DNA from 2 places in the Escherichia marmotae genome. Region 2 is predicted to be linked to the other one. Evidence: riboswitches for the same ligand, from Rfam matches in the RefSeq annotation. Region 2 holds a riboswitch; the other holds the start of a gene.

Region 1 (15,678 bases), 1.6 Mb from region 2:
TAAGCAACAAAATTGATATTTAATGAACATCTGGTGCTGAATATGCGTCCCTTTCATTAGCATTTCGCAGTCTTTGCAGTGGATCCTGCTGATAAAATTGGCAGAAACGTTGCCACAGCGAGGGGAAGCGAGGCGCAAAAAGCTCCGGAGCACTAAAAAAGTATTCGGAAAGCACGGCAAAACATTCGGCAGGATCACTGGCAGCATAAGCATCGATGCTGGAGGCATTCTCCCCCACTAACTCAATTTCTTCCTGAATGTTATCCATCGCAGCGTGAAGATCGTGTTCCCAGCCCGCGACTTCGCGTAAAGAAATAAAGGGGACGCCACTGGCGCGATCGCCATTTCGGGTGTCCAGTTTATGTGCAACTTCATGGATAATCAGATTAAATCCCGAGGCATCGAAAGAATCCTGTATATCGAGCCAATTCAGCACGATAGGACCTTGCTGCCAGCTTTGACCTGACTGAACAATACGTTGATTATGAACCAGCCCTATATCGTCTTCCCATTCATCGTCTACCACAAATGGTGCCGGGTAAATTAACACTTCATGAAATCCATCCAGCCATTCCAGTCCCAGTTCCATAACAGGTAAGCAAAACAGCAAGGCAATGCGACCACTTTTCAATGCATCAAGTTCAACGCCTTGTAAAGGAACCAGCCGTTTTTGTTGCAAAAAACGTTCAGCCAGAGTGACTAATTTGTTTTGCTCTTGCTCAGTCAAACATGTCAAAAGAGGTATCGCCAAAGCTTCCTTCCACGGAATTGCATCATCATGGGCGGTTTCTTGTACTTTCCAGGGCCACTTAATCATCGTTTTGCTCGCAAACTCGTCACTTGAACAAAATTGCACGGACAGAGACTGTTAAAATGCCAAATTTCCTGGCATCATGGCAACAATATGAACGGAGAGATGCCGGAGCGGCTGAACGGACCGGTCTCGAAAACCGGAGTAGGGGCAACTCTACCGGGGGTTCAAATCCCCCTCTCTCCGCCAATCATTCAAACAGCTAGTCCGCCCCATGTCAGTGACACAAATCCCATTGAGAAAATTCGAAAAATTCATCCGCGAAAAATAACGCCTGTAAGTAACCTGCACTACTTTAGCAATCACATTTTTCTCGCTGTTTTTGAATTTCTAATACGCGCCTGAACCCACAATTCTGTTTCGTTTCCGCACATTACAGTGATGCCCCTACCCGTCCCCCATAGTCATTTTCTGACATAAAAACATTTGCAGATGCTCTCTGTCGCGGTAGTCTCATAAGGTTCGTTTATAGTTCGACGGCAATGTGAGTTACCTTTTCCATACTAATTATAAAAAGACAGTACAAACAGGAACATTATGGACTCCACGCTCATCTCCACGCGTCCCGATGAAGGCACGCTTTCGTTAAGTCGCGCCCGACGAGCTGCGTTAGGCAGTTTCGCCGGTGCCGTCGTCGACTGGTACGATTTTTTACTCTATGGCATTACCGCCGCACTGGTGTTTAATCGCGAGTTTTTCCCGCAAATAAGCCCGGCAATGGGAACGCTCGCCGCATTTGCTACTTTTGGGGTCGGTTTCCTTTTCCGTCCGCTCGGAGGTGTCATTTTCGGCCATTTTGGCGACCGTCTGGGACGTAAACGCATGTTAATGCTGACCGTCTGGATGATGGGCATCGCAACAGCTTTGATTGGTATTCTCCCTTCGTTTTCGACTATTGGCTGGTGGGCACCGATTTTACTGGTGACGCTGCGTGCCATTCAGGGTTTTGCCGTCGGCGGAGAGTGGGGAGGCGCTGCATTGCTGTCTGTTGAAAGCGCGCCGAAAAATAAAAAAGCCTTTTACAGCAGCGGCGTACAAGTTGGTTACGGTGTAGGGTTACTACTTTCAACCGGACTGGTTTCACTGATCAGCATGATGACTACTGATGAGCAGTTTTTGAGCTGGGGCTGGCGCATCCCTTTCCTGTTTAGCATCATACTGGTGCTGGGCGCATTGTGGGTGCGTAATGGCATGGAGGAGTCCGCTGAATTTGAACAACAGCAACATAATCAAGTGACCGCGCAAAAGCGTATCCCGGTTATCGAAGCCCTGTTACGACATCCCGGCGCTTTCCTGAAGATTATTGCACTACGCCTGTGCGAGTTGCTGACAATGTATATCGTTACCGCCTTTGCACTTAACTATTCAACCCAGAATATGGGGTTACCGCGCGAATTGTTCCTTAATATTGGTTTGCTGGTGGGTGGGTTAAGCTGTCTGACAATTCCCTGTTTTGCCTGGCTTGCCGACCGTTTTGGCCGCCGTAGGGTGTATATCACTGGCGCGTTAATTGGAGCGTTAAGCGCGTTTCCTTTCTTTATGGCGCTTGAGGCACAGTCCATTTTCTGGATTGTTTTCTTCTCCATTATGCTGGCGAACATTGCACATGACATGGTGGTTTGTGTGCAACAACCGATGTTCACCGAGATGTTTGGTGCCAGTTATCGCTACAGCGGCGCGGGGGTCGGATACCAGATTGCCAGTGTGGTAGGGGGTGGATTTACACCTTTTATTGCTGCAGCTCTCATTACTTATTTTGCTGGAGACTGGCATAGCGTCGCCATTTATTTGCTGGCAGGATGCCTGATTTCCGCAATAACTGCTTTGTTGATGAAAGACAATCAACGCGCCTGAGGGTATGGCGAAGATCATTCGATCTTCGCCTTCCACTTTTGTTTCACATTCCTGTGACATACTATCGGAAACGCGGTAATTGTATGGAACAGGAGACACACATGAATAATAAGGGCTCCGGTCTGACCCCAGCTCAGGCACTGGATAAACTCGACGCGCTGTATGAGCAATCTGTAGTCGCTTTACGCAATGCCATTGGCAAATATATTAAAAGTGGCGAATTGCCTGATGAAAACACCCGCAAACAAGGTCTTTTTGTCTATCCATCACTGACCGTGACCTGGGACGGCAGCACAACCAATCCCCCCAAAACACGCGCTTTCGGTCGCTTTACTCACGCTGGCAGCTATACCACCACCATCACACGCCCTGCTCTCTTTCGTTCGTATCTCAATGAACAACTTACTTTGTTGTATCAGGATTATGGCGCGCATATCTCCGTGCAACCGTCACAGCATGAAATCCCCTACCCCTATGTCATTGATGGCTCCGAGTTAACGCTTGATCGCTCAATGAGCGCCGGACTAACGCGTTATTTCCCGACAACAGAGCTGGCACAAATTGGCGATGAAACTGCAGACGGCATTTATCATCCGGCGGAATTTTCTCCGTTATCGCATTTTGATGCACGCCGGGTAGATTTTTCCCTCGCGCGGTTACGCCATTATACCGGCACACCTGTCGAACATTTTCAGCCGTTCGTCTTGTTTACCAACTACACACGTTATGTGGATGAATTCGTTCGTTGGGGATGCAGCCAGATCCTTGATCCTGAAAGCCCTTATATTGCACTTTCTTGCGCTGGCGGGAACTGGATCACTGCCGAAACAGAAGCACCTGAAGAAGCAATTTCCGACCTCGCATGGAAAAAACACCAGATGCCCGCCTGGCATTTAATCACTATTGATGGTCAGGGCATCACTCTGGTGAATATTGGCGTGGGGCCGTCAAATGCAAAAACCATCTGTGATCATCTGGCGGTGCTACGCCCGGATGTCTGGTTAATGATTGGTCACTGCGGTGGATTACGTGAAAGCCAGTCTATTGGTGATTATGTACTTGCGCATGCTTATTTACGCGATGACCACGTTCTCGATGCGGTTCTGCCGCCCGATATTCCTATTCCCAGCATTGCTGAAGTGCAACGTGCGCTTTATGACGCGACCAAGCTGGTCAGCGGTAGACCGGGTGAGGAAGTTAAACAGCGGTTACGTACTGGCACTGTGGTAACCACAGATGACAGGAACTGGGAGCTGCGCTACTCGGCTTCTGCACTGCGTTTTAACTTAAGCCGGGCCGTGGCGATTGATATGGAAAGTGCAACCATTGCAGCACAAGGATATCGTTTCCGCGTGCCATACGGGACGCTACTGTGTGTTTCAGATAAGCCGTTGCATGGTGAGATTAAACTTCCCGGCCAGGCTAACCGTTTTTACGAAGGCGCTATTTCCGAGCACCTGCAAATTGGCATTCGGGCGATAGATTTGCTGCGCGCGGAAGGCGATCGACTGCATTCGCGTAAACTGCGAACCTTTAATGAGCCGCCGTTCCGGTAATGAGTTCAGATCCTTTGCGTCAGGAAAAAATGTGAAGGATTTGATAAGTAGCAAAGCAAAAAGCCCGCTATCAAAGCGGGCTTTTCAGAAATTTGGCTCCTCTGACTGGACTCGAACCAGTGACATACGGATTAACAGTCCGCCGTTCTACCGACTGAACTACAGAGGAATCGTGAGAACGGGGCGAATATTAACTATGCCCATCCACAATGTCAAAGCCTGTTTTTTAATTTTGAAAGCGTTTGCTGAAATATTCTGCGTTTTGCCGTTTATTCCGACACAACTGGCTTTTTTTCACACTTTTTATGTTCAGCGCGAGGATATTTCCATAGCCAACGCCCGGTCACCATCCGCCAGTAAAACAGCACGGCACGCACGGCCCAGTCGGCAAACATCCCCATCCAGACGCCAACCACGCCCCAGTCAAGCATAATTCCCAGCGCATAACCCACAACCACGCGGCATCCCCACATGCTCAGCATAGAAACCCACATGGCGTAGCGTGCATCACGAGCACCTTTAAAACCAGCAGGTAACACCCATGAGGCAGACCAAATAGGCATAAACAAAGCGTTTAGCCAAATCAGAATCACAACGACATGTTTAACTTGTGGATCCTGGGTATAAAACGACGCCATAACTCCGGCAAAAGGGGCAGTCAACCAGGCTATTGCCGTTAGTCCAATAGTGGACAGCCAGAAAACATGCCGCAACTGAATTTCTGCTTGCGCTATCTGCCCTACCCCCAGTCTTCGACCGGTGATTATTGTGGAGGCTGAACCGAGTGCACTTCCTGGTAAATTGATAAGAGCCGCGATCGAAAAAGCGATAAAGTTCCCGGCAATAACGCTGGTTCCCATCCCGGCGACAAACATTTGTGTTAATAACCGGCCACTGGTAAATAATACAGATTCAACGCTCGCAGGAATACCGATCCCCATTACTTCCCAGATAATGCTGAAATTCAAAGGCTTAAAATAGCTCTTTAACGAGATCCGTAGCGCAGGGTTAAAACCAATCGCCAGTACCCACAAAATTGCAATTGCGCCAATATAACGGGAAATAGTTAATCCCAGCCCAGCCCAGCCCCGACAAAACCCAATCCCTGCCAGGAAAAAAGACCGTAAATTAATATACCGCTAATAATAATATTAAGAATATTCAGGCTGCCGTTTATAAGCAGCGGTATTTTCGTATTCCCTGCACCGCGAAGTGCCCCACTGCCAATCAAGGTGATAGCCGCCGCAGGATAACTGATTACCGTTAGCTCCAGGTAAGTCAGCGCCAGTGCTTTCACTTCCGTCGAGGCATCACCTGCAACAAATTCGATAATGTGCTCGCCAAAATGATGAATAAGAACAGCCAACAGCACGGCAAACAACGTCATGATTACCAATGATTGCCGTGTCGCTACTCTGGCTCGCCGTCGATCACGTTTACCGAGACTAAATGCCACAACGACAGTAGTACCAAGATCGATAGCGGCAAAAAAGGCCATAATGACCATATTGAAGCTATCAGCCAACCCTACGCCCGCCATCGCATCTTTTCCCAGCCAACTGACCAGAAAAGTGCTCAGGACGCCCATCAACAGGACACAGGCATTCTCCATAAAGATAGGAACAGCAAGCGGAGTTATCTCACGCCAGAACAACACTTTGTAACTCTTGCGTTTTGCGTGCCAGCGAGTGTGGCGTAAAGCAGAGGAGATATTCAAAGCCGACCCTAATTGCAGAAAGTGAAACCACATTTCAAATAATGAGGGAGAATCAGCAAAGCTGCAAAGATTTTCGCTGTCAAATTGTCTGCAAATGCAACAAACTGTTGATAGAAACGGCAAACAGTTAGTTTTTTTAAAAATCGGGTTTGACAAAATATTTTTCGCCGTTAAGATGTGCCCCAACAGCGATTCCTCTGTAGTTCAGTCGGTAGAACGGCGGACTGTTAATCCGTATGTCACTGGTTCGAGTCCAGTCAGAGGAGCCAAATTTCTGAAAAGCCCGCTTTGATAGCGGGCTTTTTGTTATATCTGATAATCAATTACCTCTTCACTATTTTCCATCACCTGCCGCTTAATATCCTCAACCGACAATCCAGCGTTACACAGTTCCAGAAAGTGCCAGACGTAGTTACGCTGCAGTTGCCCTCGTTTCAGCCCCAACCAGACAGTATTGGCATCGAAAAGATGGCGAGTATCCAGACGAATTAAATTCTCTTCCTCTTGTTCACCGCTGGATTGTTCGGCTACTAATCCGATTCCCAGCCCAAGAGCGACGTAGGTTTTGATGACATCAGAATCCTGGGCGCTCAATACAATATCTGCCAGCAAACCTTTGCGGGTAAATGCATCATCAATACGCGAGCGGCCTGTAATCCCCTGCCGGTAAGTGATCAACGGCCACTTCGCTATTGATTCCAGCGTTAATGGCGTAATTTTTGTTAAAGGATGATTAACAGGAACAAGCAAACTATGATTCCAACGAAACCAGGGGAAGGCGACGAGTTGGAGGTCATTGCTCAAACGCTCACTGGCTATGCCAATATCAGCGCCGCCATTTTGTAGCAATGTGGCAATTTCCTGTGGCGTTCCCTGGATAAGCTCGAGTCGCACTTCCGGGAAAAGTTCGCGAAAGACTTTAATGACATCCGGCAAGCTGTAGCGAGCCTGAGTATGCGTCGTTGCGATAGTGAGTACGCCAGACGTATCGTTGGTAAACAGCTCGGCAAGCCGACGAACATTACTGGCTTCATTCAGAATACGTTCTGCAATAACCAGTAACGCTTTGCCCGGTTCAGTCATGCCAAGAAGCCGTTTGCCCCGACGAATGAATATTTCTATACCAAGTTCATCCTCCAGCTCTCGAATATGACGGCTGACACCAGACTGTGAGGTAAAGAGCATATTCGCGACCTCTGTCAGATTGTAATCCTGACGGGCAGCCTCGCGGATTATCTTTAGCTGTTGGAAATTCACGGTAAACTCCGGGCATATCAGACATCCACTATTGTTAGAGTCTAATGCCCGGCATAACAAATAATAAAAACCTGCATCTTATTCCATTCGGATATAACGTTTAGCTCACCAATTGCCATTGTCTTTTTTCCATGGCTGGATTACTAATCACTGACAACAGAAGCTCTTTCACTGCCTGCGCCTGTGGCGATAAATTCGATCTGGCGGGTAAATTTAATGACAATGAGAGACTCATTGAAGGTGTGGTAATACGTGACATCCAACCGTTAACAGCGTCACATAACGAACGCGCGGCCGATTCCGGCAATACTGCAACGCCCATACCGCTGGCAATCGCGGCGGTAAGTGTGGCGATAGACTCAATTTCACCGATAACTTTAGCTGTGAGTCGCCGTAGGGAAAAAGCCTCATCGACACGAAGTCTTACTGCACTGTAATCACCGGGAAGGAAGAGGTTCATTTGCGCTATAGCATTAACATCAATGCTTTGCCAGGACAATCCTGAGTACCGACAAGAAACAGATCTTCTTTTAACAAGGCCTGGCTGGATACGCCTGACACAGGGGAATGCTCGTAAATCACCGCCATATCAAGCTGACGATTAATAAGTTTATCGTTAAGAACAGCACCACTATTTTCATGTAGATAGATAACCACCTCTGGAAATTCGGCGCGAACCGCCTGTAATAAGGGCATGGTGATAGATGACGCGGCGATACCAGGCGCAAAGCCAATCGAAACTTGACCCGATAATGTCTGTCCTACGTTATGTACCGCCAGTTGGGCCTGTTCACACTGACGTAAAATTGCCCGCGCATGGGTGTAGAGAATTTTTCCGGCGTCTGTCGGTGTAACGCCTCGTTTTGTGCGAATCAAAAGTTGTTGATTCAGCTCTCCTTCCAGCGTAGCAACCTGCTGACTGAGCGCAGGCTGTGCTATATGCAATACTTCAGCAGCCTGGGTCAGGCTACCAATGTCTACAATTTTTACGAAGTATTTCAGGCGTCTAAAGTTCATGGTGCCTCCGGTTTTTTAAAAGTCAGCCCAAGTGCCGACATTACTACAACCAGATTGCAAGATACTTGCCAGTTTCATTTTTCCGCTGGTACTAAAGCTAATAGCCTGTCAAATAAGAGATTATGATTGTTTTGCCCTTGCTCTTTTTTACAGAACAAATGTCCCATGCCCCATGAAAGGGTGATATGCACCACGATGGAACATGATTAAAAAGATTGAAAGTTCATCGCTTTGTTGAAATTGGCAGCAAACGAACAAAAAAATGCATTTCCCCCTTTGACATCCCCAGGCCTCGCCATTAATATTCGCCCCGTTCTCACGATTCCTCTGTAGTTCAGTCGGTAGAACGGCGGACTGTTAATCCGTATGTCACTGGTTCGAGTCCAGTCAGAGGAGCCAAATTTCTGAAAAGCCCGCTTTTAACGCGGGATTTTTGCTATTCACTCGGCAGTTATTTTAAAACCTCTGCCTTGCGCCAGGATTAATTTGCACAGGCATTCCCGAGCGACGTTGCAACGCAGCATTTGCACGGTTTACATCAACTTCTTGCCCGTTGATAAACGCCCGCAAAGAAGGCGTTACCAGCAATGGCACTTTTCTGTCAGACTCATATTCTGCTCGATTGCGCGACAGCGGTTCATGAACTTCCAGCCACTTTGAACCATCCGGTTCAGTTGTGTATTTCACAGGCTGATCAATAATTTGCACACGCGTGCCTACCGGAACATTATCAAACAGATACTTGATATCGTCATTACGCAGACGAATACAGCCCTGACTCACCCGTAGGCCAATACCAAAATTGGCATTAGTACCGTGGATGGCATATAACCTGCCGATATAAATAGCGTACAACCCCATAGGATTATCGGGTCCGGCAGGGACAAACGCGGGCAGACTCTCCCCACGTTTCGCATATTCGCGGCGAGTGTTGGGAGTTGGCGTCCAGGTTGGCGCTTCTTGTTTTCGTTCAACGGCAGTCACCCAGTTACGCGGGGTTTCACGCCCGGCCTGACCGATCCCGATAGGAAAAACTTCTACAGTATTACTGTCTGGCGGATAGTAATAAAGACGCATCTCAGCAACGTTAACGACTATCCCTTTACGTATAGTGTCGGGCAAAATCAGTTGCTGCGGAATGGTGAGTTGCGAGCCAGACTTCGGCAAGAAAACGTCAACGCCTGGATTCGCTTCCAACATATTACTCAGCCCTTGCCCGTACTGCGCAGCAAAAGTTTCAAGCGGCTGGATATTGCGATCGGGAACCGTAACCGTAAGAGACTGCCCCACTAAACGGCTACCCTCTGGAGGTAGTGGATAAGTTACCGCCAGACTATGATGGCTGGCAAAAAGCAGAACAAATGAACAAAGAATATTTACACGACGCATCATATCCCTTTCCTAAGTCGCGAAAGTTATCCAATAAGTATAGCTTTTGTCAGGCTTTCCGTTTTTAGCTGTTCAATCCAGAAGTTGTATTTCCGGGTAGAACAATATTACTGGCAGCAAGTTCGCCCATGCTGCTGTATATCGCACAAGCTGCTTCAACGATGGGCATCGCCAGTGCCGCGCCACTCCCCTCACCTAAGCGCATTTCCATATTGAGATAAGGCTCCATTCCCAAATGCGCCAGCGCAATACGCGCCCCTTTTTCTGCCGATAAGTGAGAAGGAATAAGATAAGGTTTAATAGCGGGTGACATCTGGCAGGCCGCAAGCGCGGCGGCATAAGATAGAAATCCATCCAGCAATACAGGTAAACCACAGGAGGCGGCACCTAACATCACGCCAGCCATTCCGACCAAATCAAACCCACCGACTTTTGCCAGTACATCAACACCATCCAGTGGATTCGGTTGATTCAACGTAATTGCCCGACGGACAACATTCACTTTATTAGCCAGTTTATCTGTTGGCAGGTTTGCACCAATACCCACCACAACTTCAGGATCATGTCCCGTCATAGCGCTAACTATCGCCGCTGCCGGAGTCGTGTTTGCCATCCCCAGTTCGCCCACACCAAACAGCGTTACGCCATTTTTCGCCAGTTCACGCGTATAACGGATGGTTTCCAGAAGCAACTCTTCAGCCTGGCAGCGGCTCATTGCCGGGCCTGAGGCGATGTTGCCACTACCTCGGGCGACACGCATGTTGATAAGTCCGGGGATTGGCTCTGCAGTATCTATCCCCACATCAATCACATGAACTTTAGCACCCGCTTGTGCTGCCAGCACACACACGCCTGTTGTTCCGCGTGTCATATTTTCAGCCTGAATGGCTGTCACCGCTTTCGGGGAAATAGCGACCCCCTCATCCCAGACGCCGTGATCGGCACACATGACCAGTACTGCTTTTTTGCCCACATGAGGTGTGCCATTCAGCCCCGGCATTCCCGCCAGTTGTATGGCAAGCGACTCCAGTCTTCCCAGACTACCGACGGGTTTTAGTAACCCGTCAATATACCGTTGTACGCGCGACATAGCGGCAGAATCGATAGCAGGGATTGTATTCAGTAAATCGACGAGTGTTTGCATGTCACTTCTCCTGGGTTATCTGTCTTACAGCAGCGCCAGCAGGAAAACCAGTTCACCAAGTTCAATGGCCGCTCCCAGCGTATCGCCGGTCTGCCCACCCAGAGTACGTTTGAGAAGCTGACCGAGGATGAAAATCACCACCATCGTCACCACCATAGCAGCAACACCGTGCATACCTGGCAATAATACGGCTGCAAAAATAACGGCTAAACCGAGGGTGACACAGGTTTGTCGTCCATCGATTTTACCAATAAACACATTGCCAAGCCCTTCTTCCCTGGCATAACGATGACGATACATTAATAACGCAGCGGCTCCGCGGCTGACCGCACACGCTGCTGCCAGAGATGCAAGGATCGGCTCACCACGTAATGCCAGCTCGCTTAACACCAGAATCTTTGCCAGCACAACAAAAATCAGTGCCAGACCGCCGTGGGTTCCTAAACGACTATCACGCATGATTTCCAACATGCGATCGCGGCTACGAGCAGAAAATACGCCATCACAGGTATCTGCAAGCCCATCCAGGTGGAATCCTCCGGTCATCAGCGCCAGAACCAGCACACTAAACAATGCCGCCAGCGGCACACCACACCATGCCTGCAACACCATGAAGACCAGTCCGCTAATAGCACCAAGTAATAAACCAATTAAAGGAAAAGTAATAATACCGCGAGAATAATGCTCAAAATCCAGCCCCTGGGACCAACGATGCGGTACAGGCAGACGCGTAATAAAAGAGAGCATCGCCCAAAATAATTTACTCATTTGATTTTTACTCCAATACCCGAAACCACCAGCCATACTTCATCTGCCGCAGCGGCCAGTTGCTGATTCACTCGCCCGGCAATATCACGAAAATGTCGCGCCAGGCGATTCTCCGGCACAATCCCCATTCCCACTTCATTGGTGACTACTACGACTTTTGCAGGGCAACATAGACAGGCGGCAATCAACGACTGAATCTCGTCATTAATCGCCAGCTCCAGCGCCATATAGTCCCATTCGTCAGGGTCTTTATCGCCGCCATATTCAAACAACAGATTAGTCACCATTGTCGTAATGCATTCCAGCAACACGGCGTGTTGCGGATTAATGTCCGCATTAATTAACTCATCAAGCTGTTGCCAGCGTTCCACTGTACGCCAGTGCACCGGGCGGCCTTGTCGATGATGCTCAATTCGTGCCGCCATCTCATCGTCAAGGATTTGCGAAGTGGCGATATACAGAACCTGTGGAGAATTCCCAATAAGCGCCTCAGCGTGCCGGCTTTTCCCGCTCCGTGCTCCACCCGTCACTAAAATCATCATACGGACTCCTGATTCAATTGTATGATGGTATTCATTGACCAGAACAATGGATACACCACCGTGCTGACCGTAATAACACTCCCTCGATTAATACTGCGCGTAATAAAAATAAAAATCCAGTATTCTCAATTCATTACGAATGAGGACGGCATTGTGAGATAGTCTGATTTCCCTGTGAAAACGCCCGACAAAATGCGTCATTAGCAACAGATTCTCTCCATCGACACGTCTCATTCAGATAATGGATTAATGCTACTGCTCCACCGGTCGGACCGGCCAACAAACGGGCATTGTGCTCTGCAATTAAGATTACCGTCGCACCATCAGGATGAGAAAAGCTTTCTGGTATGGATGCCCCGTTTTCAGCAATCAATAACAGCACTGAATAATCGCTATATGCATCTGACAACGATTGTACTGGCCCTCCGTTAAAAGGCAGAAAACCTTGCTGCCAGTCCTCACCAACAAAACAGGTCATTGGCAACATTTCAGCCAGATGTTTAGCCAATTCAATATCGCCAGTGGAGAGGCAAAAAAGTGCTATCGATTCGGGTTTCATCGTTTTCATACCCTCCGTCCTCCGCTTGGTTTCCTGCAATGACGGTCAGGTTGATATACCATAAAAAAAGATTGCTGCGCCTTGAGTGCAGCCCTGATGCCTGTCGGCACTACGATGAATAAACTAAATGATGCCGCCATCCCCTGATCCTTTCAGGGTGGTAGGGGTATAAAGACGCGTCAGTGCTCAAGCAGACGCTTCCGGGCAACCCACTTCCCACCGAAGTTGTTGGTATTGACTGGCAGGCTGGTCTTCTGGCTTAGCGTCATCCTCCCCCACCCTTCCCAATCTCGCGATCAGTGGTATTTTCGGGGTTGTCAGCATTACAGCAGCGGGGGCTGCGAGGGATTTACACCCACTTCCCAGGCACAAATGTGCCAAACCTGTCAGCGTATGTTATGAGCTGATTTCACTTTTCCCATAACACGTAAATAACGTTAATTATTACTGTCGGAATCTATTTAGTCATCCCTCATTTTTTACATTCAATTTATGCTGTTTCCGCTGCTGTATTTTCGCTAATTTGCTGACGATATACCTGCGGTGTTACCTGATACGTCTGACGAAAAACTTTGCAAAAATAACTGGTTTGCGAAAAGCCTAAATTACGCGCAATGCTGGCGATGCTCCAGTCACTATGGCACAGCAACTCGCGGGCGCTGGCCATCCGTTGTTGGTTTACCCACGCATTAAAACCAATCCCATGATATTTCTTGAACAATTTACTGAAGTAATAAGGGCTGAGATAAACATGGGAGGCAACATCTTCCAGGCGCAAATCGTCTGATAAATGCGCATCAATATAGCGTAATGCTTTTTTCATTTTGTTATCGTGGGGATTAGGCGTGCGAGTCTGACGTAGCGGATCCGAATAAGGTTTATTCTCTTTAATAACAACAAAATTGAGTTGTTTTTTGAGGCAGTTTTCCACAATTAACTTCAACAGATCAGCAGAAGCCATAACTCGCGAGTAATCCATCTCCGGGACTTTGCGAAATTCATTAAGTAACTCGGGATCTGCCTGCCAACAATCATCGACATTCAGAATATCGACTAAATCGACATCATCATTACGCAGGCGGACTTGTCCACACAATACAAAGCCGACTAAATGCCCGGCAATCACCAGAGGGATAGAAAAATCGGTTAATCCTGCATGGCAACGATAAATACAAGGTTGATCGGATTTAGAGGCTTCCAGCCCCCCACAACGATCGCTCATGCGGCAGCGTGTGCTAAGCTGAGGATGTCGCCGCATCATCTGACAAAATGAGGTGAAGTTAAACAGCTCGGAAATTTCATCACCGTGGATATTAACCACGACAACCGCAAGGCTGGTCGCCTGCGCAAAATCCTGCGCGATTTTATTAATGAGTTCTGAATTAAGTGTCGCCGCAGAAATCATGATAAAACCTCCCAGTTAATTTATTGTTATAGTAAAACAATTGTTTTACATTTAATCTTCACATCATCCCTAATGATTTACTGACGAGAAGCACAAAGGACAATAACAAAAGCCTCCGTGAGGCGGGAGACTTTTTAATAAGTTCTGAAAGCAGATCACAAACAGTAAAAAAATAAACGTTTATAACCGCTATGTTATTTCACTATTCGATGATGTCTTTAGGCGTAACACTATTGACAGGTAAGTTTTTTGCAATGAGAAAACGATAAATTGCTGCGCCAACACATGCCCCAATGATCGGAGCAATAATGGGGACGATGAAATAAGGAATATTACGCCCACCGGTCATCGCTATTTCCCCCCCAACCAGCAAGCCAGGTGAAAATTTTTGGCCCGAAATCACGCGCTGGATTCATGGCAAAACCGGTTAATGGTCCAGTAGATGCACCAATAACAGCAACCAGAATGCCAATAAGTAAAGGAGCAAGAGGTCCTTTTGGTACGCCATTGCCGTCATCGGTTAACGCCATAATCAACCCCATCAACATGGACGTAATGACCACTTCAACCAACGCCGCTTGCCATACATTTAACGCGGCAGCCGGATAAGTGCTAAAGATACTGGCGAGTTGCAAACTTTCAGCGCTACCACGAACTATATTGTGAGTGGATTCAAAATCGGTAAACAAGCTGTTGTATAAAAAATACGCCAGAACGGCTCCACCAAAGGCCCCCGCCAATTGTGCCACACAATATGGCAACACTTTACGGGCAGGAAAAGCAGCAAACAACCACAGAGCAATGGTAACCGCCGGGTTCAGATGGGCGCCAGAAATGCCTGCCGTAAGGTAAACAGCAAGTGAAATACCTAACCCCCAAATGATACAAATTTCCCACAGACCCAGACTTGCCCCGGCAAGTTTTAGGGCGCATAAACAACCAATGCCAAAAAAGAGGAACAGTCCGGTGCCCAAAAACTCGGCAACGCATTGCGCCTTGAGTGAATCATTCATAGTGACACCTTCTTTACGGAGTTTGTTTCTTTATCAGTTAATCGTGCACTGATTGTCGTGTATATCGAGCGCAACTATAAAAATTGCGCCGGGGAAAATATTGCCAACATGCATGACCGGCACGCTGAAAAATCGTGTTGATATAGCAAATTATTGTCATTCAAAAAGTATTCAACTTAGATACAATCGCTATTGAGCTCGCCAACTCTGCCAGATTTCCACAATAAAAAATTGCCATCCTTATATAATAAAACTTAAACAAATATCACAATTCACTTCCGCAAAGCCCAACCCGATAAAGCATTAGTGCAAATTAAATCTACCGACCAATGCAATTAATTCACATTAAAAAAACCAGAAAACGACCAGTAAATTAATAACATATAGATAATTAAGGCAATTTTATAATATTTACCCTCTATTAATTTTGCTCATCGGATGATTAAGTCAGCCATTCTTTTTTCTCGCTTTTTTTTATAGTCATATCGTCAAAAAATCTAGGCGAGGTCTTTATGCAACAAGAAGCGTTAGGAATGGTTGAAACCAAAGGCTTAACTGCCGCCATAGAGGCCGCAGATGCCATGGTTAAATCGGCAAATGTATTGCTGGTTGGCTACGAAAAAATAGGTTCCGAGCTGGTGACCGT
Region 2 (15,678 bases):
CGTCGTCACAGCCTTCGATCTTCTCGTACTCTTCGTTGTGACGGATCACCACGCCACTGTTCCAGAAGTGATAGGAGAGAGAATCTGACATCTCCTGATCCAGAAATGCCAGCAGGCGATCACGGGTGTTGATCAGATCGACTTTCACATCCATTCCACGGAAGATCGACGCATATTCGCAGCCGATCACCCCGGCACCGTAGATAAGTACATGGCGCGGTTCGTGATGCATGCTAAGAATCGAGTCGCTGTCGTAAATGCGCGGATGGGTAAAATCGACGTCTGCCGGATGATAAGGGCGAGAACCGCAGGCAATGACATATTTTTCTGCGGTCAGCGTTTCTACCGTGCCGTCAGGGCAATCCAGCGCCAACGTGTGCTCGTCAACAAAGCGAGCGTTTCCCTGCAATATTTCGCAGTGATTACGTTCGTAAAATCCCTGACGCATGCGCGTTTGTTGATTAATCACATTATCGGCATGGTTGAGGATATCGGCAAAAGAAGAGCGGAGCAGCCGTGAATGATCGCTATAAAGAGGGTTTTGATTAAATTCTATAATGCGGCTGACAGCGTGACGGAGGGCTTTCGACGGAATGGTGCCCCAGTGGGTGCAACCGCCGCCAACATTTTGATAACGCTCGATAACGGCGACGCGCGCACCTTGTTTAACCAGACCCATTGCAGCGCCTTCGCCGCCGGGGCCGGAACCTATTACTATGGCATCGTAATCGTAGGAATGTGACATGGTAGGGCTTACCTGTTCTTATACATAAAAGCAACAGAATGGTAACATTTTATCGCGGGTAAGCCAATTGATCCCCGTCATTTATCTGGTTATATCGTGAGCGGCCTTTGCTTTGTCTGCTCCTTCCCTGTCTCATTAATTCGCAATTAAACGCTTTTTCTTATGGCAGATAGTTTTATCTTGCTGAAAAGTGCCTTTTTGTTATTGTCTCCGTGAAATCATTTTATAAAACAAATAGATAAACATTTTATATTGATTGGTTATTTGTATTTATACCATCAATGCAATCCGTTAATTAGCCTGTTTATCAGTGAATAAAGGAATAGCCGATGATCGAACACTCTATTCGTGGGTTTGAGGAAGAACTGCGCGAGATCCGCCATCAGATCCATGAAAATCCGGAGCTGGGGTTAAAGGAGTTTAAAACCAGTGCGCTGGTGGCGGAAAAGCTACGCCTGTGGGGTTATGAAGTTGAACAAGGGCTGGCGACGACGGGCGTGGTCGCTACCTTAAAAGTCGGTGACGGAGAGAAAAGTATTGGCTTGCGTGCCGATATGGATGCGCTGCCAATTTATGAAAATAGCGGCAAGTCCTGGGCCAGTAAACATCCCGGTTTAATGCATGCCTGCGGGCATGACGGACATACCACAATATTGCTGGGTGCCGCGCGCTATCTTGCTGAAACCCGCCGCTTTAACGGCACGTTGCGCCTTATCTTCCAGCCAGCGGAAGAAATGATTAACGGCGGCGAGATCATGGTTAAAGAAGGGCTTTTTGACCGTTTCCCCTGCGATGTCATTTTCGGCATGCATAACATGCCCGGTCTGCCAGTGGGTAAGTTTTATTTCCAGCCCGGAGCGCTGATGGCGTCAATGGATCAATTCCATATTACGGTTCGTGGTTGTGGCGGACACGGTGCGATCCCTCACAAAGCGATTGATCCGGTGCTGGTTGCCGCACATATCACCACCGCATTACAAAGCATTGTGTCGCGCAATGTCGATCCGCTGGAGGCAGCAGTCATTACCGTCGGCAGTATTGTTGCGGGTGAGGCCGCTAACGTCATTCCTGATAGTGCTGAGATGAAAATTAGCGTCCGCTCTCTTAGCCGTGAAACCCGGCAACTTCTGTTGGCCCGTATTCCCGCTCTGGCACAAGCCCAGGCTATCAGCTTTGGTGCTACGGCTGATGTGACGCATGTTAACGGTACTCCGGTGTTGGTCAACGATGAAGAGATGGCGCGCTTTGCCTGGCAGGTGGCGTGTAAAACGTTTGGTGAAGATCGGGCCGGGTTTGGCATCAAGCCTCTGATGGGCAGTGAAGATTTCTCTTTCATGCTGGAAGCCCAGCCGAAAGGTGCTTTTTTGCTGTTCGGTAATGGCGATGTCGGGGAAGGGGCATGCATGGTGCATAACCCAGGTTACGACTTCAACGATGCAAGTCTGGTTCCGGCAAGCAGCTACTGGGGCGCACTGGTGGAAGCCTGGCTGCAATAAATAAAACAACACACAACATCACTATCTGGCAAGGAACATGGAATGACGGCGATCGTAAATGAAACAGTGGACGTAAGGAAAAAGCCCAGCGGCAAACGGGTGATTTTTGCCTCGGCGTTTGGCAATGCGCTCGAATTTTTTGATTTTGGCGTTTACAACTTTTTTGTGGTCTATATCAGCACGCTTTTCTTCCCACCCAGTGCCGATCACAATGTCGCGCTGTTACTGGCATTTGCAACGTTTGGCGTGAGCTTTTTTATGCGCCCGCTTGGTGGGATTATCGTTGGTGCCTGGGCCGATCGTTTCGGGCGGAAACCGGCGATGGTGTTTACCATTGCCCTGATGAGTCTCGGTACGCTGATGATCGGCATTGCGCCAACATATGCGACGGCGGGATATTGGGGAACAGCGACGCTGGTGCTGGCGCGCCTGATTCAGGGCGTTGCGGCAGGCGGTGAAGTCGGTGCCTCAATGTCTTTGCTGGTTGAGTCAGCTCCGGCAAATCGTCGCGGCTTTTACAGTAGCTGGTCGCTGGCGACCCAGGGGCTGGCAACGACCTTTGGTGGTGTCGTCGCTTTGGGTTTGAGCGCATGGCTGCCGTTCGCCACAGGTTCAGAAACCGTAATGGCGGAGTGGGGCTGGCGTGTACCGTTTTTTATTGGTGTGCTGTTAGCGCCCATCGGTTGCTGGCTGCGCCTGAGTCTGGAAAACGATGTGCCTGAACCTGTGCACCATAAAAAAGCCGCAGCCAGCGAAAGCGCGTTTTCTCTGCTCTTGCAACATAAAGCAACCATCGTTAATGGTGTTTTACTCGCTATTGGTAGTACGGTTGCAACCTATATCTCCCTCTTTTACTACGGCACCTGGGCTGCGAAGTATCTGGCGATGCCTCAACACTATTCTCATGCAGCGATGTTACTGGCGGGCGTTATTACGTTTGTGGGGGCGTTGTTGGTGGGGATGCTGTGTGATTCGGTCGGGCGTAAAAAGCTGATTTTAATCTCCCGCGTGATGGTGTTGATCTGTAGCTGGCCATCGTTCTGGCTGTTGGTGAATTATCCCAGTCCCGGCATGTTGCTGACGGTGGTTTTCGTGATGGTCAGCTTCACCACGCTTGGCGGTGTACCGGTAATGTTGCTGATTTCCGAACTGTTACCGAAACGGATTCGGGCATTGGGCTTCGCACTGGTTTATAGCATTGGCGTAGCAATCTTCGGCGGGTTTGCGCAATACTTTGCCACGCAATCCATTGTGTTACTGGATAGCCTGACGGCGCCAGCGTGGTATCTGGGCGGAGGTACGTTGTTGTCGATGCTGGCGTTGTTGTTTGTGAAAGAACCGGCTAAAGAGTTGCAGTAAATGTGTTTTATTGCGTTACCGTTCATTCACAACACTGGAGCAATCCAGTATGTTCATTCTCTGGTATAGTGCCAACAGTACTTTTGGCAAGGATTTAGACATCGTGATGGGCGTAAGAGCGCAACAAAAAGAAAAAACCCGCCGTTCTCTGGTGGAAGCCGCATTTAGCCAATTAAGTGCTGAACGTAGCTTCGCCAGCCTGAGTTTGCGTGAAGTGGCGCGTGAAGCGGGCATTGCTCCCACCTCTTTTTATCGGCATTTCCGCGACGTAGACGAACTTGGTCTGACCATGGTTGATGAGAGCGGTTTAATGCTGCGCCAACTCATGCGCCAGGCGCGTCAGCGTATTGCTAAAGGCGGGAGTGTGATCCGCACCTCGGTCTCCACATTTATGGAGTTCATCGGTAATAATCCGAACGCCTTCCGGTTATTATTGCGGGAACGCTCCGGCACCTCCGCTGCGTTCCGTGCCGCTGTTGCGCGTGAAATTCAGCACTTCATTGCGGAACTTGCGGACTATCTGGAACTTGAAAACCATATGCCTCGTGCGTTTACTGAAGCGCAAGCCGAAGCAATGGTGACGATTGTCTTCAGTGCGGGTGCCGAGGCGTTGGATGTCGGCGTCGAACAACGTCGGCAATTAGAAGAGCGACTGGTACTGCAACTGCGAATGATTTCGAAAGGGGCTTATTACTGGTATCGCCGTGAACAAGAAAAAACCGCAATTATTCCGGGAAATGTGAAGGACGAGTAATGAAACAAGCAAATCAAGATAGAGGTACGCTGCTGCTGGCGCTGGTTGCAGGCTTATCGATCAATGGTACTTTTGCGGCGCTGTTTAGCTCCATTGTGCCATTTTCTGTATTCCCGATTATTTCCCTGGTGCTGACGGTCTACTGCCTGCATCAACGTTATCTTAATCGCACTATGCCGGTAGGTTTGCCGGGTCTGGCTGCTGCCTGTTTTATTCTCGGTGTTCTGCTGTACAGCACGGTGGTTCGTGCGGAATATCCGGATATCGGTTCTAACTTCTTCCCGGCCGTGCTGTCCGTCATTATGGTGTTCTGGATTGGCGCGAAGATGCGTAACCGTAAGCAGGAAATTGCTGAGTAATCAGTATCATGCTGGATGCTGGCGCATCCAGCATGGGTTTTACTTAGCGGTTAGTAATACGCCACACTCCATATGGTGCGTGTAGGGGAACTGATCAAACAGAGCCAGACGTTCAACCTTGTGCGTCTGGCTTAATGTTTCCAGATTCTTACATAACGTTTCCGGGTTGCAGGAGATATACAAAATACGCGGATACGCCTGCACCATTTTCTCGGTTTCACTGTCCAGACCGCTGCGCGGTGGGTCGACAAAAATGGTTTCGCACTGATAACTCTTCAGGTCGATACCTTGCAGACGGTTAAACTCACGCACGCCATTCATCGCTTGAGTAAACTCTTCCGCCGCCATACGAATAATTTGTACGTTATCTATATGGTTAGCAGCAATATTGTATTGCGCGGCAGCGACCGACGGCTTGGCGATTTCGGTGGCTAATACTCGATCAAAATTGCGCGCCAGAGCTAATGAAAAATTACCGTTGCCGCAGTACAACTCCAGTAAATCGCCTTTTGAGCCTTTGGTAACATCCAGCGCCCATTCCAGCATCTGAATATTCATCGCCGCGTTTGGCTGGGTGAAGCTGTTTTCTACCTGACGGTAGATCATCTCTTTCCCTGCGACCGGCAGACGCTCATCAATGTAATCCTGATCCAGCTCGATTTTTGTTTTCGTTGCCCGACCAATCAAATGCACATTCAGATTCTGCGCTCGCAGTGCATCGCGCAGGGCTTCTGCCTGCTGACGCCACTCGTCATCCAGCTTTTTATGGTACAGCAGAGAAACGACGGCCTGATTGCTCAATGTGGTGAGGTAATCAATCTGGAACAGCTTGTGGCGCAGAACGGGATTATTACGCACACCCGCAATCATCGCCGTCATCAACTGGTTGATCAGTTCACTGGCGGCGGGGAAGCTATCTACGTGGATGCGGCTTTTGGTCTGTTGATCGAAAATGATGTGGTACAGGTCATCGCCATCGTGCCAGATGCGGAATTCTGCTCGCATCCGATAATGACTGACCGGCGAGCGAAACACTTCCGGAACCAGGTCAGAAAACGGCGCCATCATACTTTGTAAACGTACCACTTTTTCGGCTAACTGCGCTTCATACTGTTCTGTTGGAAGGTGTTCGGGGGTCATGATGTATCCTGAAAATGAAATGTACGCGGCGATTGTAGGGATTGCTCATCAGATGTCCAGATCTTGATGAATTCCTATTTATGCGCGACGTCTGGACAGCAACTTGTTACAACCTGTAGCATCCACTCGCCGGTCCTGTGAGTTAATAGGGAATCCAGTGCGAATCTGGAGCTGACGCGCAGCGGTAAGGAAAGGTGCGATGATTGCGTAATGCGGACACTGCCATCCGGTGGGAAGTCATCATCTCTTTGTATCCTCAGATACCCCTCCAAGCCCGAAGACCTGCCGGCCAACGTCGCATCTGGTTCTCATCATCGCGTAATATTGATGAAACCTGCGGCATCCTTCTTCTATTGTGGATGCTTTACAATGATTAAAAAAGCTTCGCTGCTGACGGCGTGTTCCGTCACAGCCTTTTCCGCTTGGGCACAGGACACCAGCCCGGATACTCTCGTTGTTACTGCTAACCGTTTTGAACAGCCTCGCAGCACTGTGCTTGCTCCAACTACCGTTGTGACACGTCAGGATATTGACCGCTGGCAGTCGGCCTCGGTGAACGATGTTCTACGTCGTCTGCCGGGCGTGGATATCACCCAGAATGGCGGTTCAGGTCAGCTCTCTTCTATTTTTATTCGTGGTACAAACGCCAGCCATGTATTGGTGTTAATTGATGGCGTACGCCTGAATTTGGCGGGGGTCAGTGGTTCTGCCGACCTTAGCCAATTCCCTATTGCGCTTGTCCAGCGAGTTGAATATATCCGTGGACCGCGATCTGCCGTTTATGGTTCTGATGCAATAGGCGGAGTGGTGAATATCATCACCACGCGTGATGAATCCGGCACGGAAATTTCAGCGGGATGGGGAAGTAATAGTTATCAGAACTACGATGTTTCTACGCAGCAACAACTGGGGGATAAAACACGGGTAACTCTGTTGGCCGATTATGCCCATACCCATGGATTTGATGTTGTCGCCTATGGCAATACCGGAACGCAAGCACAACCAGATAACGATGGTTTTTTAAGTAAAACGCTTTATGGTGCGCTGGAGCATAATTTTACTGACACCTGGAGCGGCTTTGTGCGCGGCTATGGCTATGATAATCGTACCAATTATGACGCGTATTATTCTCCCGGCTCACCGTTACTCGATACCCGTAAACTCTATAGCCAAAGTTGGGACACCGGGCTGCGCTATAACGGCGAGCTGATTAAATCACAACTGATTACCAGTTACAGCCACAGCAAAGATTACAACTACGATCCGCATTATGGTCGTTATGATTCGTCCGCGACGCTCGATGAGATGAAGCAGTACACCGTCCAGTGGGCAAACAACGTCACCGTTGGTCACGGTAATATCGGCGCGGGTGTTGACTGGCAGAAGCAAACTACGACGCCAGGCACTGGATATGTTGCAGATGGGTATGATCAACGTAATACGGGGATCTATCTGACCGGGGTACAACAAGTTGGCGATTTTACGTTTGAAGGTGCTGCACGCAGCGATGATAACTCACAGTTTGGTCGTCATGGCACCTGGCAAACCAGTGCTGGTTGGGAGTTCATTGAAGGCTATCGCTTTATCGCTTCTTATGGCACGTCGTACAAGGCACCTAATCTTGGGCAACTGTACGGTTTCTACGGTAATCCGGATCTGAACCCCGAAAAAAGCAAACAGTGGGAAGGTGCGTTTGAGGGTTTAACCGCCGGGGTGAACTGGCGTATCTCCGGGTATCGTAACGATATCAGTGACCTGATCGATTATGACGATCACATCCTGAAATACTACAACGAAGGGAAAGCGCGGATTAAAGGCGTCGAGGCGACCGCCAATTTTGATACCGGACCGCTGACACATACGGTGAGTTACGATTATGTCGACGCACGTAATGCGATTACCGACACGCCGTTATTACGTCGCGCTAAACAGCAGGTGAAATATCAGCTCGACTGGCAACTGTATGATTTTGATTGGGGTATTACTTACCAGTATTTAGGTACTCGCTATGATAAGGATTACTCATCTTATCCCTATCAAACTGTGAAAATGGGCGGTGTGAGCTTGTGGGATATTGCGGTTGCATATCCGGTCACCTCTCATCTGACTGTTCGTGGTAAAATAGCCAACCTGTTCGACAAAGATTACGAGACAGTCTATGGCTACCAAACTGCAGGACGGGAATACACCTTGTCTGGCAGCTACACCTTCTGAACCACGTCCCACCGTGCTGGTGTTTGACTCCGGCGTCGGTGGGCTGTCGGTCTATGACGAGATCCGGCGTCTCTTACCGGATCTCCATTACATTTATGCTTTTGATAACGTCGCTTTCCCGTATGGCGAAAAAAGCGAAGAGTTTATTGTTGAGCGCGTGGTGGAAATTGTCACTGCAGTGCAAGAACGTTATCCCCTTGCATTGGCGGTGGTGGCTTGCAACACCGCCAGTACCGTTTCACTTCCTGCATTACGCGAAAAGTTTGACTTCCCGGTTGTCGGCGTCGTTCCGGCGATTAAACCCGCAGCGCGTCTGACCGCTAATGGCATTGTTGGACTGCTGGCAACTCGCGGAACAGTTAAACGTTCTTATACCCATGAGTTGATCGCGCGTTTCGCCAATGAATGCCAGATAGAAATGCTCGGTTCGGCAGAGATGGTCGAGCTGGCTGAAGCGAAGCTGCATGGCAATGAAGTTTCTCTGGATGCACTAAAGCGTATCTTGCGCCCGTGGTTAAGAATGAAAGAGCCGCCAGATACTGTTGTTCTGGGATGTACCCACTTCCCTCTATTACAAGATGAACTGTTGCAGGTGCTGCCAGAGGGAACCCGGTTGGTGGATTCAGGCGCAGCGATTGCCCGCCGAACGGCCTGGTTACTGGAGCATGAAGCCCCTGATGCAAAATCAGTCGATGCGAATATTGCCTTTTGTATGGCAATGACGCCAGAAGCTGAACAGTTATTGTCCGTTTTACAGCGTTACGGCTTTAAAACGCTCGAAAAACTGACAGTTTCAGGCTGATTTGATTGAAACTTGCGCATTCGGAAAATTATTTTAAATTTCCTCTTGTCAGGCCGGAATAACTCCCTATAATGCGCCACCACTGACACGGAACAACGGCAAATAAGCCGCCGGGTCAGCGGGGTTCTCCTGAGAACTTCGACAGAGAAAAGCGAAAAAATGCTTGACTCTGTAGCGGGAAAGCGTATTATGCACACCCCGCGCCGCTGAGAAAAAGCGAAGCGGCACTGCTCTTTAACAATTTATCAGACAATCTGTGTGGGCACTCGAAGATACGGATTCTTAACGTCGCAAGACGCTAAATGAATACCAAGTCTCAAGAGTGAACACGTAATTCATTACGAAGTTTAATTCTTTGAGCATCAAACTTTTAAATTGAAGAGTTTGATCATGGCTCAGATTGAACGCTGGCGGCAGGCCTAACACATGCAAGTCGAACGGTAACAGAAAGAAGCTTGCTTCTTTGCTGACGAGTGGCGGACGGGTGAGTAATGTCTGGGAAACTGCCCGATGGAGGGGGATAACTACTGGAAACGGTAGCTAATACCGCATAACGTCGCAAGACCAAAGAGGGGGACCTTCGGGCCTCTTGCCATCGGATGTGCCCAGATGGGATTAGCTAGTAGGCGGGGTAACGGCCCACCTAGGCGACGATCTCTAGCTGGTCTGAGAGGATGACCAGCCACACTGGAACTGAGACACGGTCCAGACTCCTACGGGAGGCAGCAGTGGGGAATATTGCACAATGGGCGCAAGCCTGATGCAGCCATGCCGCGTGTATGAAGAAGGCCTTCGGGTTGTAAAGTACTTTCAGCTGGGAGGAAGGGAGTAAAGTTAATACCTTTGCTCATTGACGTTACCCGCAGAAGAAGCACCGGCTAACTCCGTGCCAGCAGCCGCGGTAATACGGAGGGTGCAAGCGTTAATCGGAATTACTGGGCGTAAAGCGCACGCAGGCGGTTTGTTAAGTCAGATGTGAAATCCCCGGGCTCAACCTGGGAACTGCATCTGATACTGGCAAGCTTGAGTCTCGTAGAGGGGGGTAGAATTCCAGGTGTAGCGGTGAAATGCGTAGAGATCTGGAGGAATACCGGTGGCGAAGGCGGCCCCCTGGACGAAGACTGACGCTCAGGTGCGAAAGCGTGGGGAGCAAACAGGATTAGATACCCTGGTAGTCCACGCCGTAAACGATGTCGACTTGGAGGTTGTGCCCTTGAGGCGTGGCTTCCGGAGCTAACGCGTTAAGTCGACCGCCTGGGGAGTACGGCCGCAAGGTTAAAACTCAAATGAATTGACGGGGGCCCGCACAAGCGGTGGAGCATGTGGTTTAATTCGATGCAACGCGAAGAACCTTACCTGGTCTTGACATCCACAGAACATTCCAGAGATGGGATGGTGCCTTCGGGAACTGTGAGACAGGTGCTGCATGGCTGTCGTCAGCTCGTGTTGTGAAATGTTGGGTTAAGTCCCGCAACGAGCGCAACCCTTATCCTTTGTTGCCAGCGGTCCGGCCGGGAACTCAAAGGAGACTGCCAGTGATAAACTGGAGGAAGGTGGGGATGACGTCAAGTCATCATGGCCCTTACGACCAGGGCTACACACGTGCTACAATGGCGCATACAAAGAGAAGCGACCTCGCGAGAGCAAGCGGACCTCATAAAGTGCGTCGTAGTCCGGATTGGAGTCTGCAACTCGACTCCATGAAGTCGGAATCGCTAGTAATCGTGGATCAGAATGCCACGGTGAATACGTTCCCGGGCCTTGTACACACCGCCCGTCACACCATGGGAGTGGGTTGCAAAAGAAGTAGGTAGCTTAACCTTCGGGAGGGCGCTTACCACTTTGTGATTCATGACTGGGGTGAAGTCGTAACAAGGTAACCGTAGGGGAACCTGCGGTTGGATCACCTCCTTACCTTAAAGAAGCGTTCTTTGAAGTGCTCACACAGATTGTCTGATAGAAAGTGAAAAGCAAGGCGTCTTGCGAAGCAGACTGATACGTCCCCTTCGTCTAGAGGCCCAGGACACCGCCCTTTCACGGCGGTAACAGGGGTTCGAATCCCCTAGGGGACGCCACTTGCTGGTTTGTGAGTGAAAGTCGCCGGCCACTGTATCTCAAAACTCACTTACGAGTGATGTTTGAGATATTTGCTCTTTAAAAATCTGGATCAAGCTGAAAATTGAAACACTGAATAGTCGAAAGATTATTCGTGAGTCTCTCAAATTTTCGCAACACGATGATGGTTCGAAAGAAACATCTTCGGGTTGTGAGGTTAAGCGACTAAGCGTACACGGTGGATGCCCTGGCAGTCAGAGGCGATGAAGGACGTGCTAATCTGCGATAAGCGTCGGTAAGGTGATATGAACCGTTATAACCGGCGATTTCCGAATGGGGAAACCCAGTGTGATTCGTCACACTATCATTAACTGAATCCATAGGTTAATGAGGCGAACCGGGGGAACTGAAACATCTAAGTACCCCGAGGAAAAGAAATCAACCGAGATTCCCCCAGTAGCGGCGAGCGAACGGGGAGGAGCCCAGAGCCTGAATCAGTGTGTGTGTTAGTGGAAGCGTCTGGAAAGGCGTGCGATACAGGGTGACAGCCCCGTACACAAAAATGCACATGCTGTGAGCTCGATGAGTAGGGCGGGACACGTGGTATCCTGTCTGAATATGGGGGGACCATCCTCCAAGGCTAAATACTCCTGACTGACCGATAGTGAACCAGTACCGTGAGGGAAAGGCGAAAAGAACCCCGGCGAGGGGAGTGAAAAAGAACCTGAAACCGTGTACGTACAAGCAGTGGGAGCCTCTTTAATGGGGTGACTGCGTACCTTTTGTATAATGGGTCAGCGACTTATATTCTGTAGCAAGGTTAACCGAATAGGGGAGCCGAAGGGAAACCGAGTCTTAACTGGGCGTTAAGTTGCAGGGTATAGACCCGAAACCCGGTGATCTAGCCATGGGCAGGTTGAAGGTTGGGTAACACTAACTGGAGGACCGAACCGACTAATGTTGAAAAATTAGCGGATGACTTGTGGCTGGGGGTGAAAGGCCAATCAAACCGGGAGATAGCTGGTTCTCCCCGAAAGCTATTTAGGTAGCGCCTCGTGAATTCATCTCCGGGGGTAGAGCACTGTTTCGGCAAGGGGGTCATCCCGACTTACCAACCCGATGCAAACTGCGAATACCGGAGAATGTTATCACGGGAGACACACGGCGGGTGCTAACGTCCGTCGTGAAGAGGGAAACAACCCAGACCGCCAGCTAAGGTCCCAAAGTCATGGTTAAGTGGGAAACGATGTGGGAAGGCCCAGACAGCCAGGATGTTGGCTTAGAAGCAGCCATCATTTAAAGAAAGCGTAATAGCTCACTGGTCGAGTCGGCCTGCGCGGAAGATGTAACGGGGCTAAACCATGCACCGAAGCTGCGGCAGCGACACTATGTGTTGTTGGGTAGGGGAGCGTTCTGTAAGCCGTTGAAGGTGTGCTGTGAGGCATGCTGGAGGTATCAGAAGTGCGAATGCTGACATAAGTAACGATAAAGCGGGTGAAAAGCCCGCTCGCCGGAAGACCAAGGGTTCCTGTCCAACGTTAATCGGGGCAGGGTGAGTCGACCCCTAAGGCGAGGCCGAAAGGCGTAGTCGATGGGAAACAGGTTAATATTCCTGTACTTGGTGTTACTGCGAAGGGGGGACGGAGAAGGCTATGTTGGCCGGGCGACGGTTGTCCCGGTTTAAGCGTGTAGGCTGATTTTCCAGGCAAATCCGGAGAATCAAGGCTGAGGCGTGATGACGAGGCACTACGGTGCTGAAGCAACAAATGCCCTGCTTCCAGGAAAAGCCTCTAAGCATCAGGTAACATCAAATCGTACCCCAAACCGACACAGGTGGTCAGGTAGAGAATACCAAGGCGCTTGAGAGAACTCGGGTGAAGGAACTAGGCAAAATGGTGCCGTAACTTCGGGAGAAGGCACGCTGATATGTAGGTGAAGCGACTTGCTCGTGGAGCTGAAATCAGTCGAAGATACCAGCTGGCTGCAACTGTTTATTAAAAACACAGCACTGTGCAAACACGAAAGTGGACGTATACGGTGTGACGCCTGCCCGGTGCCGGAAGGTTAATTGATGGGGTCAGCCGCAAGGCGAAGCTCTTGATCGAAGCCCCGGTAAACGGCGGCCGTAACTATAACGGTCCTAAGGTAGCGAAATTCCTTGTCGGGTAAGTTCCGACCTGCACGAATGGCGTAATGATGGCCAGGCTGTCTCCACCCGAGACTCAGTGAAATTGAACTCGCTGTGAAGATGCAGTGTACCCGCGGCAAGACGGAAAGACCCCGTGAACCTTTACTATAGCTTGACACTGAACATTGAGCCTTGATGTGTAGGATAGGTGGGAGGCTTTGAAGTGTGGACGCCAGTCTGCATGGAGCCGACCTTGAAATACCACCCTTTAATGTTTGATGTTCTAACGTTGACCCGTGATCCGGGTTGCGGACAGTGTCTGGTGGGTAGTTTGACTGGGGCGGTCTCCTCCTAAAGAGTAACGGAGGAGCACGAAGGTTGGCTAATCCTGGTCGGACATCAGGAGGTTAGTGCAATGGCATAAGCCAGCTTGACTGCGAGCGTGACGGCGCGAGCAGGTGCGAAAGCAGGTCATAGTGATCCGGTGGTTCTGAATGGAAGGGCCATCGCTCAACGGATAAAAGGTACTCCGGGGATAACAGGCTGATACCGCCCAAGAGTTCATATCGACGGCGGTGTTTGGCACCTCGATGTCGGCTCATCACATCCTGGGGCTGAAGTAGGTCCCAAGGGTATGGCTGTTCGCCATTTAAAGTGGTACGCGAGCTGGGTTTAGAACGTCGTGAGACAGTTCGGTCCCTATCTGCCGTGGGCGCTGGAGAACTGAGGGGGGCTGCTCCTAGTACGAGAGGACCGGAGTGGACGCATCACTGGTGTTCGGGTTGTCATGCCAATGGCACTGCCCGGTAGCTAAATGCGGAAGAGATAAGTGCTGAAAGCATCTAAGCACGAAACTTGCCCCGAGATGAGTTCTCCCTGAGACTTTAAGTCTCCTGAAGGAACGTTGAAGACGACGACGTTGATAGGCCGGGTGTGTAAGCGCAGCGATGCGTTGAGCTAACCGGTACTAATGAACCGTGAGGCTTAACCTTACAACGCCGAAGATGTTTTGGCGGATGAGAGAAGATTTTCAGCCTGATACAGATTAGATTAGCCGGCGAAAGCGGGTTAATAAACAGAATTTGCCTGGCGGAGATAGCGCGGTGGTCCCACCTGACCCCATGCCGAACTCAGAAGTGAAACGCCGTAGCGCCGATGGTAGTGTGGGGTCTCCCCATGCGAGAGTAGGGAACTGCCAGGCATCAAATAAAGCGAAAGGCCATCCGTAAGGATGGCCTTTTTGCGCTGGTGAAAACTCTTCCTGTCGTTATATCTACAAGCCATCCCCCCGCAGATACGGTAAACTAGCCACGTTTTTGCATCAGGAAAGCAGCTATGAACCACTCCTTAAAACCCTGGAACACCTTCGGCATTGATCGCAATGCGAAGCACATTGTATGCGTGGAAGACGAAAAACAACTACTCAATGCCTGGCAGCATGCAACCGCAGAAGGACAGCCAGTTCTTATTCTGGGTGAAGGAAGTAACGTACTTTTCCTGGAAGATTACTGCGGAACGGTGATTATCAACCGGATCAAAGGTATTGAAATTAACGATACGCCTGATGCTTGGTATTTACATGTTGGGGCGGGAGAAAACTGGCATCATCTGGTGAAATACACTTTGCAGCAAGGTATGCCCGGGCTGGAAAATCTGGCATTAATTCCGGGCTGTGTCGGCTCATCGCCTATCCAGAATATTGGTGCTTATGGCGTAGAATTACAGCGAGTTTGCTATTATGTTGACTGCGTTGAACTGACGACAGGCAAGCAAGTGCGCTTAACAGCTAAAGAGTGTCGTTTTGGTTATCGTGACAGTATTTTTAAGCATGAATATCAGGATCGCTTCGCCATTGTAGCCGTAGGTCTGCGCCTGCCAAAAGAGTGGCAACCTGTACTGACCTATGGTGACTTAACTCGTCTGGAGCCTTCAACGGTGACACCACAGCAAGTATTTGATGCGGTGTGTCATATGAGAACTACAAAACTTCCCGATCCAAAAGTGAACGGTAATGCCGGTAGTTTCTTCAAAAATCCTGTTGTTTCAGTCGAAATGGCTAAAGCGTTACTGGCACAATTTCCAACGGCACCTAATTACCTCCAGGCGGATGGTTCAGTAAAACTGGCTGCTGGCTGGCTCATCGATCAGTGTCAGCTAAAAGGGGCACAGATTGGCGGGGCTGCGGTACATCGTCAACAGGCGCTAGTTCTTATTAATGAAGGCAATGCGAAAAGTGAAGACGTCGTACAACTGGCACATCACGTAAGGCAGAAAGTCGGTGAAAGATTTAACGTCTGGCTTGACCCCGAAGTCCGCTTTATTGGTGCATCAGGTGAAGTGAGCGCAGTGGAGACAATTTCATGAAGGATAATACTGTTCCACTGAAATTGATCGCCCTGTTAGCGAACGGCGAATTTCACTCCGGCGAGCAACTGGGTGAAACGTTGGGAATGAGTCGGGCGGCTATTAATAAACACATTCAGACACTGCGTGACTGGGGTGTTGATGTATTTACCGTTCCGGGCAAAGGATACAGCCTGCCTGAACCAATCCAGTTACTTAATGCCGAACAGATATTGAGTCACCTGGATGGTGGTAATGTTGCTGTGTTACCGGTGATTGATTC

The links. Region 2 has a riboswitch for cobalamin ahead of btuB (TonB-dependent vitamin B12 receptor BtuB). Riboswitches for the same ligand answer to the same signal wherever they lie in the genome.
Region 1: linked by a shared signal. The riboswitch ahead of C1192_RS01965 (hypothetical protein) and the one ahead of btuB (TonB-dependent vitamin B12 receptor BtuB) in region 2 are both predicted to bind cobalamin.

The regions. Positions count from the first base shown of each region.
Region 1 is NZ_CP025979.1:407,443-423,120, reverse strand. Features, by position in the region: gene mtfA (DgsA anti-repressor MtfA) at 20-817, opposite strand; tRNA gene C1192_RS02035 (tRNA-Ser) at 911-1,000, shown strand; gene shiA (shikimate transporter) at 1,349-2,665, shown strand; gene amn (AMP nucleosidase) at 2,767-4,221, shown strand; tRNA gene C1192_RS02020 (tRNA-Asn) at 4,315-4,390, opposite strand; partial or broken gene yeeO (toxic metabolite efflux MATE transporter YeeO) at 4,491-5,971, opposite strand; tRNA gene C1192_RS02005 (tRNA-Asn) at 6,132-6,207, shown strand; gene cbl (HTH-type transcriptional regulator Cbl) at 6,245-7,195, opposite strand; partial or broken gene nac (nitrogen assimilation transcriptional regulator NAC) at 7,296-8,212, opposite strand; tRNA gene C1192_RS01990 (tRNA-Asn) at 8,536-8,611, shown strand; gene ldtA (L,D-transpeptidase) at 8,669-9,604, opposite strand; gene cobT (nicotinate-nucleotide--dimethylbenzimidazole phosphoribosyltransferase) at 9,666-10,745, opposite strand; gene cobS (adenosylcobinamide-GDP ribazoletransferase) at 10,770-11,513, opposite strand; gene cobU (bifunctional adenosylcobinamide kinase/adenosylcobinamide-phosphate guanylyltransferase) at 11,510-12,055, opposite strand; gene C1192_RS01965 (hypothetical protein) at 12,189-12,623, opposite strand; cobalamin riboswitch at 12,842-13,016, opposite strand; gene pocR (transcriptional regulator PocR) at 13,105-14,019, opposite strand; partial or broken gene pduF (propanediol diffusion facilitator PduF) at 14,222-15,032, opposite strand; gene pduA (propanediol utilization microcompartment protein PduA) at 15,545-15,678, shown strand, end outside.
Region 2 is NZ_CP025979.1:3,511,692-3,527,369, forward strand. Features, by position in the region: gene sthA (Si-specific NAD(P)(+) transhydrogenase) at 1-745, opposite strand, end outside; gene C1192_RS18065 (M20 aminoacylase family protein) at 1,075-2,241, shown strand; gene C1192_RS18070 (citrate-proton symporter) at 2,284-3,600, shown strand; gene fabR (HTH-type transcriptional repressor FabR) at 3,704-4,354, shown strand; gene C1192_RS18080 (YijD family membrane protein) at 4,354-4,713, shown strand; gene trmA (tRNA (uridine(54)-C5)-methyltransferase TrmA) at 4,753-5,853, opposite strand; cobalamin riboswitch at 5,967-6,157, shown strand; gene btuB (TonB-dependent vitamin B12 receptor BtuB) at 6,223-8,067, shown strand; gene murI (glutamate racemase) at 8,012-8,869, shown strand; rRNA gene C1192_RS18100 (16S ribosomal RNA) at 9,242-10,783, shown strand; tRNA gene C1192_RS18105 (tRNA-Glu) at 10,869-10,944, shown strand; rRNA gene C1192_RS18110 (23S ribosomal RNA) at 11,140-14,044, shown strand; rRNA gene rrf (5S ribosomal RNA) at 14,138-14,253, shown strand; gene murB (UDP-N-acetylmuramate dehydrogenase) at 14,388-15,416, shown strand; gene birA (bifunctional biotin--[acetyl-CoA-carboxylase] ligase/biotin operon repressor BirA) at 15,413-15,678, shown strand, end outside.